DNA from 2 places in the Variovorax sp. 20P10.2.4 genome. Region 1 is predicted to be linked to the other one. Evidence: riboswitches for the same ligand, from Rfam matches in the RefSeq annotation. Region 1 holds a riboswitch; the other holds the start of a gene.

Region 1 (5,148 bases):
TCGATGCGGATACAGCGTGGATTCTTGGGGCGATCCCGCCATGCCGGGGATCGCCGATGTTCGATGCGCACTCAGCGCAACGAAGAGGAATAGGTGTCTGCGAATGGGCGCCAGACTCGCATCCTGAACCGGGGTTCAGGTGGGCGAGGGCAGCAAGACTTCGGGTTCATCTGACGCGAGATGATCACACCCGTCGAGCGATATACCAAGCCCGGCTCCGTAGAGCATTGGAACAAGGACATATAAAGCCCAACGCGCACCGCAGACAGGAACGATTTTACGCCTTCGCGCTGGGGCGGCTCCCGGTTTTTTTGGTGGAATCCCTGCAGCGCGGGCAGGTTTGCATCGAAGTTCTTGCAGTGCGTGCCGATCTCTGCGAATGAGAGAAAAAAAGCGCGCTGATGCTCGGATCAGCTCAGAGCAGATGACCGTCGCCGGCCAGTGCCTGGTCGAGCTTGTGGATCAGTTGCGTGGCCTTCGGATCGACCGCGCCGTCGTCGGCGGGTGCCGCGGCCGGGGCCGTGGTCGGTTCGGCGGGCGGCGCGGCCTTCGCCGTGGCTTCCTGCGCCGCGAGATCGAAGGCCAGGTTCAGCGAGGCGAGCACCGCGATGCGATCGCGCGCCTTGACCTTGCCCGCGTCGCGGATCTTGCACATGGCCGCATCCACGCGTTCGACCGCGTCGCGCAACTGCGCTTCGCCGCCATCGGGACAGCCGAGCAGATAGCTCTGGCCCATGATCTGAACTTCGATCTGCTTCATGCGGGGGAATCTTCGGAGGGAGGTACGGCCGGCAGCTGCTCGAGCAGCGCATCGAGCCGCGTGCGCGCCGCCGCGAGCCGCGACTTGAGCGCATCGCGCTCGCGCGTCAGCGCATCGACCTGTTCCTGCAGCAGCGCGTTCGTGCGCTGCACCTCTTCGTGACGCAAGAGCAGGCGTTCCACGCGCTCGGCGATCTGGTCGATGGGGCTGGAGGCGGGCATGGTGCGCGATTGTAGTTTCCCGTGAAAGCGGCGGTCCTCCGGGGCACCCGCCGCGCCTGGCACGGCATTCTGCGGCCTGCGCGCCGCGCCATCAAACTTCGCTGAGCCGCACGTAGGTGGCGAGCAACGCGCTCTTGGCCGCCATGCCCAGCAGCACCGGGTTCGCCGTGCTCTCGATCACCGGCAGCCGCTCGCCCAGGTGCTCGAGGAAGCGCTGCAGCGCCTCGCCCAGGCTGGTGTCGGCGGTGATCGGCGCGATGGCCTGCGACAGCAGGTCCGCCGCGCGCACCTCGGCCGCGGCCGTGCCGAGCGCGGAGAGGGGCACCACGCCGAGGTAGCGCTGCTGCGCATCGACCACGTAGAGGTACTTCACCGGGTGCTGCAGGAACAGCCGGCTCATCGCCTCGCGATCGGCCTCGGGGCCGACCACCGTCTGCGCCGGCTGCACCAGGTCGCGGATGTGCAGCGAGCGCAGCCGCAGCTGCTCGTCCTGCTGCTCGCGGCGGCGCAGCGTGATCTCGTACATCGAGCCCGCGTTGGCCGAGCGCGCGACGAAATAGGCGATCACGCCGGCCAGCATCAGCGGCAGCATCACCTGGTAGTTGAGCGTCATCTCGAAGATCATGAGGATCGCCATCAGCGGCGCCTGCGTGGCCCCCGCGAGAAAGGCGCCCATGCCGACCACCGCATAGGCATAGGGAGCCGACACCGCATGCGGCCACAGCGCCTGCGCGGCATGGCCGAACAGCGCGCCCACCATGCAGCCGAAGAACAGCGCGGGCGTGAACACGCCGCCCACCGCGCCCGAGCCGGCCGTGGCCAGCGTGGCGACCAGCTTGGCCGCGAGCACCATCGCGATCAGGGTCCAGGTCCAGGGCGTGTGCAGCACCGCGTTGACCACGCTGTAGCCATTGCCCCAGACCTCGGGCCAGGGCACCGACACCAGCCCCATCGCGAGCCCGCCGAGCGCGAGCCGCCACGGCAGTGCGAACGGCAGCCGCGCGAACAGCGCCCGGCTGCCCTGCAGCGCGCGCAGGAAGCCCGCGGCCGCGAAGCCCAGCAGCACGCCGAGCAGCGCGAACAGCGGAATCTCCGCGCCATGCAGCTCGGGGAACACCGGCATCTGGTAGGGCGGCTGGTAGCCGGGCAGGGCGCGCATCACGATGTTGGCGACCACCGCCGCGATCAGGATCGGGCCCACGCTCTCCATCACGATCGAGCCGAGCACGATCTCGGCGACGAAGAAGGCGCCCGCGATCGGCGCGTTGTACGCGGCCGTGAGGCCGGCCGCCGCGCCGCAGGCCACCAGCAGGCGCAGCCGCTCGACCGGGAAGCGGAACACCCGGCCCAGCAGCGAGGCGGCCAATGCGGCGAGCTGCACCATCGAGCCCTCGCGGCCGATCGAGCCGCCGGTGCCGATGCTCACGAGCGAGGAGGCGCTGCGCACCAGCGTCTGCGTGACCGGGATGCGGCCGTCGCCGAGCACGATCGCTTCCATGTAGTCGGAGGTAGCGCTGCGCACCGCGACGCGCTTCGCGAGCACGAGCAGGCCGCCGGCCACGAGGCCGCCCGCGGCGGGGAAGGCGATGCGCGCCCACCACGGCAGCGCGCGCGCCATCGCGACCAGGCTGTCGCCGGGGCCGAGCACCAGGTGCTCGAAGCCGCGCAGCGCGGCGCGAAAGCCTTCGGTCGCGAGCGTGCCGAGCAGGCCGGCGACGATGGACCACAGCAGCATCGACTGCCAGCCCGAGACGCCGAACAGGCGCTGCAGGGCGGAGCGCAGGCGCAGCAGCAGCGAGGAGCGCAGGGTCATGCGGGGTGGTGGTGATGACGTCCCATAGCCCGTCGATGTTAGTGCGCGAGACGCGGCGAACGTCGGGCGCACGCAACTTTCGACTTAAAGCGCGCGGCGCAGCGCCTAGAATCTCGCCCGTTGGTGCCTGCGGCGTGGTTCACGCGCCGCGGTTCAACGGGAAGCAGGAGTGAAGGGACCGGCCGCGCGCCGGCACCGAAGCCGCCTGCGCTGCCCCCGCAACGGTCAAGCAGACGGCGCCGCAAGGCGCCACCCTCTCCACACGAGCCACTGGGTGCCCTGAAACAGGCGCCTGGGAAGGCGGCGAGGGCCGGTCTGCCAGCCCGGATACCGGCCAACAAGGCGGTTCGCGCATGCTCTTCGCCGAGGCGATGCAGGCACGGACCAATGGCGCCCCGGGCGCCGGCGGGGAGGCCGGCAAGGGGCATAGACGTTCGTTCGCTCACTCCATGATTTCCTGCGTTTCCTTCTCGCGCCGTTCGCGCGCTCGCGTTTCTGCGTCCTCCTTGCGCGCGCGCCTGGCCGGCCTGCCGCTGGCCTTGGTGCCGGCCTTCGGCGGCCTGCTGCTGGCCCAACTGCCGCTGGCCGCTTCGGCGCAGGCCCAGCCCGGCGCGCTCGGCGAAACGGTGGTCACGGCCAACCGCACCGCGCAGCCGCTGTCGGACCTGGTGGCCGATGTCTCGGTGATCGACCGCGAGACCATCGAGCGCAGCGGATCCACCGGCGTGGCCGACGTGCTCGCGCGTCAGGCCGGCATCCAGATCGTGCGCAACGGCGGCGTGGGCAACTCGACCAGCGTCTACATCCGCGGCGCCGAGACGCGCTTCACCGCCGTCTACATCGACGGCGTGCGCGTGGACTCGCAGGCCACCGGCGGCGCGGCCTGGGAAAGCATCCCGCTGGCGCAGATCGACCGCATCGAGGTGCTGCGCGGCCCGGCCGCCGCGGTCTACGGCTCCGACGCCATCGGCGGCGTGATCCAGCTGTTCACCAAGCGTGGCGAGGAGGGCGTGTCGCCCTCGATCGGCGTGGGCTTCGGCAGCCATGGCCTTTCGCGCACCGAGGCCGCGATCAGCGGCAAGGCCAATGCCTTCGACTATTCGTTCGGCGTGGCGCACGAGGAGAGCCGCGGCTTCAACATCCAGCCGCTCGAGAAGCGCACCTTGCCCAAGGACGGCTTCACCAGCCCCGACCGCGACGGCTACAACACCACCTCGGGCAATGTGCGCCTGGGCTGGCAGATCGCGCCCGGCCAGCGGCTCGAGGCCACCGCGCTGTCGAGCGACACGCAGGCGCGCTACGACGCCGCCAAGTCCGGCAGCAAGCCGCCGGCCTACTACCTCGACGACCAGAGCCGCAACCGGCTGCGCACCGGCGGCCTGACCTGGTCGGCGCAATGGAACGAGGTCTATAGCACCCGGCTGCAGGTGACCGATTCGCAGTCGGTCTACAGCACCATGCCCTCGTACTACCGCACCGAGACCCGGCTGCGCGGCTACCTGTTCCAGAACGAGCTGCGCTTCGGTCCGCACCTGGTGACGGCCGCGCTCGAGCGCCGCGAGGACCGGCTCGAGAACGCGCCCACCAGCAGCACCGACAAGGGCCTGGCGCGCAAGCGTTCGCAGGATGCCGTCTCGCTCGGCTACGGCTTCGTGCAGGGCCCGCATTCGCTGCAGCTCAACGTGCGCCACGACGACGACAGCGAGTTCGGCGGCAAGACCACCGGCAGCGCCGCCTACGGCTTCGCGATCACGCCGAAGCTGCGCGTGACCGCCTCGGCCGGCACCGCCTTCCGCGCGCCCACGCTCTACCAGCGCTTCAGCGAATACGGCAAGCCCGACCTGCAGCCCGAATCGAGCCGCAACGTCGAGCTCGGCCTCAAGTACACCGACGGCCCGACCAATGCGGGCATCGTGGTCTACCGCAACCAGGTGCGCAACCTGATCGTGTTCGATTCGACCGCCAAGGGCTGCGCCTCGTCCTTCGGCTGCTACGGCAGCACCGCGCGGGCGCGCTACGAGGGCGTGACGCTCTCGGGGGGCCACCGCATCGGCGACGTCACGCTGCGCGCCTCGCTCGACTTCCAGGACCCGCGCGACCTCGCGACCGACAAGCTGCTCGCGCGCCGCGCCAAGCGCTATGCCACGCTGGGCGCCGACTGGCGCCTCGGTGGCTGGACGCTGGGCGCCGAGGTGCAGACCTCGAGCCAGCGCTACGACGATGCGGCCAACACGCGCACGCTCGGCGGCTACACGCTGCTGAACCTCGTGGCCAGCACGAAGATCGTGCGCGACGTCGACCTGGTCGCGCGCATCGACAATGCGGGCGACAAGGACTACATGCTCGCGCGCGGC
Region 2 (5,148 bases), on a different contig from region 1:
CCGCCTGGCGGCTCAGCCACACGCCGCCGCCCATTTCCTTGAAGCCGCGCGTCAGCCCGCGCCGATACACCTGCGCACGGTGGCGGAACAGCCGCGGGTCGCTGAGGTCCTCGTCGACCACGTCCTGCTCGAAATCCTCCTGCGTCACGGCCTCGAGGTAGAGCGCGCCCGCGCTGAGCGACCCCAGGTTGCGCAGCGCGGTCTTGAGGTCGGAGGGTTCGAGGTAGGCCAGCACGCCCTGGCAGATCACGAGGTCGAAGCGCTCCCTGGCACGGTAGTCGACCACCGAGCCCCGTTCCCAGCCGTAGCGCTCGCACAGGTATTCGCTGAACTCCACGCCGTGGTAGCTGGCCTTCGGAAAATGCAACGCGATGGCATCGCGCCAGTGGCCGATGCCGCAGCCCATGTCGAGCACGCGCCGCACGGGCACGCGCAGGTACTTGAGGTACGAACAGACGAAGGCCGCGAGGCGCTCGGCGTGCTGCGGGTCGACCACCTTCGTTTTCTTGTCGAAGTAGTAGCGCCGGTAGTAGGCCTCGTCGAAGGTCGCCGCGTCGGCAGATTGCATGCAGGTTGTCTTTCAGGGAGTGCGGGCATCGGAGGGAGGCCCGGCGCCATTTTCGCCCGGGAAGGCCCGTTTGGCGCCGCCGCGCCGTCAGGCAAAATGCCATGTCGGCCCTCCATCCGCCCACGCACCGAGCGTGGCCCTCGTCTCCCTCAACACGCAAAGCGCCTCCCGCCACTTGGAACGGCCGCCCCAACCCACGACCACGCAGCCCGTCACGCTGGCCAACTGCGACAGCGAGCCCATCCACATCCCGGGCCTGGTGCAGCACCATGGCGCACTGTTCGCGTTCGACGCCTCCACCCTCACGCTGACGCGCGTCAGCGCCAATGCCCGCGCGCTGCTCGGCGACACGGCGCCCGCCCTGGGCGAACGGCTGTCGAGCAGCCATTTCATGGGCGACGCGCTGGTGCACGAGGCGCTGCACGAGGCCAACGGCGTCGCGGTCGATACCGGCGAGGGCTCGCCGATCAACCTCGAGGTGACGCTCGGCGAGCGCCGCTTCGACCTGATCCTGCACCGCGTCGGCTACGAGCTGGTGGCCGAGTTCGAAGCCCGCGACGCCACGGCGGACGCGGTGTCGGACTTCGCGCTCAAGGCGCACCGCGCGATGGACCGGCTCAAGCGCCAGGGCTCGATCGACGGCCTGCTCAATCTCTCGGTGGAGGCCGTGCGGCAACTCACGGGCTTCGACCGCGTGATGGCCTACCGCTTCCGCCACGACGACAGCGGCGAGGTGGTGGCCGAGCGCCGCCACGAGGCGCTCGAGCCCTTCGTGGGCCGCCGCTATCCGGCCAGCGACATCCCGGCGCAGGCGCGCCGGCTCTACGTGATCAACACCCTGCGCCTGATCGCGGACGTGCAGTCGGCGCCGGTCGGGCTCGACGTGGCCGATCCGCAGCTGCCGCCGCTGGACATGAGCCACTGCACGCTGCGCAGCGTGTCGCCGATCCACATCGAGTACCTGCGCAACATGGGCGTGGGCGCGTCGATGAGCATCTCGATCGTCATCAACGGCCAGCTCTGGGGCATGCTGGCCTGCCACCATCGCAGCGCCCACCAGGTGCCCTACGCCATCCGCATGGCCTGCGACGTGCTCGCGCAGGTGCTGGCCTCGAACGTGCAGAGCCTGCTGGCGCGCGAACAGGCGGGCCGGGCCTCGAACGCGGCGCAGCTGCGCGGCTCGCTGATCGAGGCCGTGCTGCATGCCGAGGACACCTTCAGCGCGCTGATCGGCCTGGCGCGCCCGCTGGCCGATGCCTTCGACGCGCAGACGGCGGTCATCGCCGAGCAGTCGCGGCTGCACGTGGAAGGCGACATGCCGCGCGAGGCCGCGGCGGCGCTGATCCAGTGGCTCAGCGCCTCGACGAACGGCGACCAGATCGTGGCGCTGCACGAGCGCGAGCAACTGCCCGAGAACCTGCGTTCGCTGAGCGGCGTGTGGTGCGGCTTTCTCGCGCTGCGCTTCGACGCGATCGACAACGGCTGGCTGGTGCTCGCGCGCAAGGAACAGGTCGAGACCATCAGCTGGGGCGGCAAGCCCGAGAAGCATTACGTGAGCGGCCCGCTCGGGCCGCGGCTCACGCCGCGCGGCTCCTTCGACGTCTGGAAGCAGACGGTGCGCGACACCAGCGTGCCCTGGGGCGCCAACGACCTCGACTTCGCGCGCCAGCTGCGCGACGAGCTGATCCGCGCCAGCGCGGCGCGGCTGGCCGACACCTACAAGGCCCGCACCGAGCTGCTGGCCGTGCTCGGCCACGACCTGCGCGACCCGCTGCAGTCGATCACGATGGCGGCCAAGCTGCTCGAGCGCAGCCTGCCCGACGGCAGCAACGCCGGCGCGCGGCTGGGCCAGCGCATCCAGACCTCGAGCAGCCGCATGGCGCGGCTGATCGGCCAGGTGCTCGATGCCTCGCGCCTGCAAAGCGGCATGGGCCTGCAGATGGTGCCGGTGCAGATCGACCTGGCGCGGCTGCTGGAGGACGCGGTCGACGAGTCGCGCACCGCCTACCCCGGTTCGCAGCTCGAGCTCGAGGCACCCAAGACGCTGCCCGTGCTGGCCGACCCCGACCGCATGGCGCAGCTGGTCGGCAACCTGGTGAGCAATGCGCGCCATCACGGCCTGCCCGGCGAGGCGGTGCGCATCCGGCTCGAGCAGGTCGACGCGCACGTGGTGTTCAGCGTGGCCAACCGCGCGCCGCCGATCGACGCCGCGCTGGTGCCCGACCTGTTCAGCGCCTTCAAGCAGCGCAGCGTGCCCAACGAGCGCAACAAGGGCGGACTGGGCCTGGGGCTGCACATCGCGCAGGCCATCGTGCGCTCGCACCGCGGCAGCATCGGCTATGCACACGACGACGGCTACGTGGTGTTCACGGTGCGGCTGCCACACACGCCCACGCCCTGAGCTTTTCGCGCCGGGCGGTGCGAGACCCGCTCCTATAATCCGCCCCGCCGGCCGATGCAAACGAAAGCATCACCCAAGCCGGCGTGCGCGAAGGTGCGCCGGTCCCTCGACCGGCGTTAAACGGGAAGCAGGTGACGAGCCCCTTTGGGCCCCATTCCTGCGCTGCCCCCGCAACGGTCGGCGGATTCGCGGTCCTCACAGTCGATGCCTTCGCGGGCACCGGCGGCCACTGTGCCTCGGCATGGGAAGGCGAGGATCGCGGCAACGAAGCATCGCTCGATGCCTCGCTGCGCTCCGCAAGCCCGGATACCGGCCTTCGCCTCGTTCGGTCGCTGCGGGAGTGCAGGCAAGCCGGGCCGGTCACGCGTGGGCGCGGACCCGGTCGCTTGCAGCATCCATCGGCGCCCGGTTTGTTCTCATGGCCCGCGGGAGCGCGGGCCCGAAGGAAGCCCCACGTGCGTAACATCTCCAGGCGCGGTCGCGTCAGACCCCACCAAGCCCTCATCGGATCCGGCGTCATGCTGCTCGCCTCGGTCGCTTCGGCCCAGGACGCCGAGGGCGCCGGCTCGCTGCCGCCCACCACCGTCAGCGACCGCAAGACCATCTCCACCGCCACGCGCCAGGAAGCCGACACGCTGCGGCTGCCCTTCGCGACCTATTCGGTCGAACGCGCGCAGCTCGACGCGGTGGGCGCCGTCACGCTCGAGGACACGCTGCGCAGCGTGCCGGGCCTGCAGTACGGCACGCAGGGCAACTACTACTCGCGCTTCGAGACCCGCGGCCTGCGCGACACGCAGGACGTGCTGGTGCTGATGGACGGCGTGCCGCTGCGCCTGCTGCAGGGCAATGCCGACATCACGCTGATCGCGCCCGACCTGGTGGACCGGCTCGAGTTCATCAAGGGCCCGGCCTCGGCGCTCTATGGCAAGAACGCGATCGGCGGCGTGGCGCAGTTCTTCATGAAGCCCGAGCGCGCGGGCGGCAGCCTCACGGCCACCATCGGCAGCTACGGCCGCCTCGACGGCAGCCTGCGCTACCGCTGGGACTTCGAGCGCGGCAACCTCTACATCGGCGTGGCCAACAGCGACTACAACGGCTTCCAGCGCGATGCCGGCCGCGCGCAGTCGGCCGTGCTGGTCGGCGGCGACTTCGCCGTCACGCGCAACTGGACCACCGGCTTCCAGCTCTACGACACGCGCGTGCGCGGCGACCGCGGCTCGATCGTGCCGCTGGTCAACGGCAAGCCGATCTTCGGCATCACCTCGCGCGACAACTACGGCATTCCCGACTCCTACGTCACGGGTGACTACCAGTCGTTCTCGTGGAAGAACCGCTTCGAGCTCGGCGCCGGCTGGTCGATCAACCACCTGAGCAGCTTCGCGCGCTACAACCGATTCTTCGCCGGCGGCATCACCATCGTTCCGCCGCCCGCGGCCGTGAGCAAGGGCTATTCCGAGAGCTACACCGCCGACCGCGGCGTCTACCACGAGCTCGCGGCCACGCACCTGATGGCGGGCAAGGGCTGGAGCAACGAGTTCCAGGCCGGCTTCAATCTCGAGCGCGGCTGGCAGGGCCTCGACTCGCCGAGCTTCAGCAACGCGCCCACCTACCGCGGGCCGTTCTACGACATCCCCGTGAGCAACGTGCGCAACGATCCGCGCGGCGTGCGCGGCAGCATCACCTCCTCGCGCTTCGACCAGGAGGTGCGCAGCGTCTACCTGCAGGACCGCTTCGAGTACGGCCCGGTCGGCTTCACGCTGGGCGTGCGCCACGACCGCTTCGAGCAGACGCTCGGCCGCACGGGCACGCAGGTGATCTCGGCGCAGGAAGGCAGCCACACCAGCCCGCGCGCCGGCGTGGACTGGCTGTTCCTGCAGGGCGATGCCTCCTCGCACGCCGTGTTCGCGAACTGGAGCGAAGGCTTCCGGCCGCAGGCCGTGGCGCTCAACACGCGCGGCGGCGTGGTGGTGCCCGACATCCTGCGGCCCGAGATCACGCGCAGCAAGGAAGTGGGCCTGAAAGGCCGCGCGGCGGACGACCGCTGGAGCTACCAGCTCAGCCTGTTCGAGGCCGAGAAGATCGACGGCCAGCGCTCCTACCGCAACGGCCCCGACTCCTTCGTCTTCAGCAACGCGACCTCGCGCACCAAGGGCATCGAAACCCAGTTGCAGTTCCAGCT

Evidence for each region. Region 1 has a riboswitch for cobalamin ahead of AC27VN_RS20755 (TonB-dependent receptor domain-containing protein). Riboswitches for the same ligand answer to the same signal wherever they lie in the genome.
Region 2: it holds a riboswitch for cobalamin, as region 1 does, so the genes downstream of both, AC27VN_RS10350 (TonB-dependent receptor) here and AC27VN_RS20755 (TonB-dependent receptor domain-containing protein) in region 1, are expected to answer to the same signal.

Annotation. Positions count from the first base shown of each region.
Region 1 is NZ_JBZAYE010000227.1:69-5,216, reverse strand. Features, by position in the region: gene AC27VN_RS20770 (cell division protein ZapA) at 416-760, opposite strand; gene AC27VN_RS20765 (hypothetical protein) at 757-981, opposite strand; gene AC27VN_RS20760 (ClcB-like voltage-gated chloride channel protein) at 1,073-2,794, opposite strand; cobalamin riboswitch at 2,900-3,147, shown strand; gene AC27VN_RS20755 (TonB-dependent receptor domain-containing protein) at 3,244-5,148, shown strand, end outside.
Region 2 is NZ_JBZAYE010000075.1:13,717-18,864, forward strand. Features, by position in the region: gene AC27VN_RS10340 (class I SAM-dependent methyltransferase) at 1-568, opposite strand, end outside; gene AC27VN_RS10345 (ATP-binding protein) at 744-2,969, shown strand; cobalamin riboswitch at 3,044-3,300, shown strand; gene AC27VN_RS10350 (TonB-dependent receptor) at 3,488-5,148, shown strand, end outside.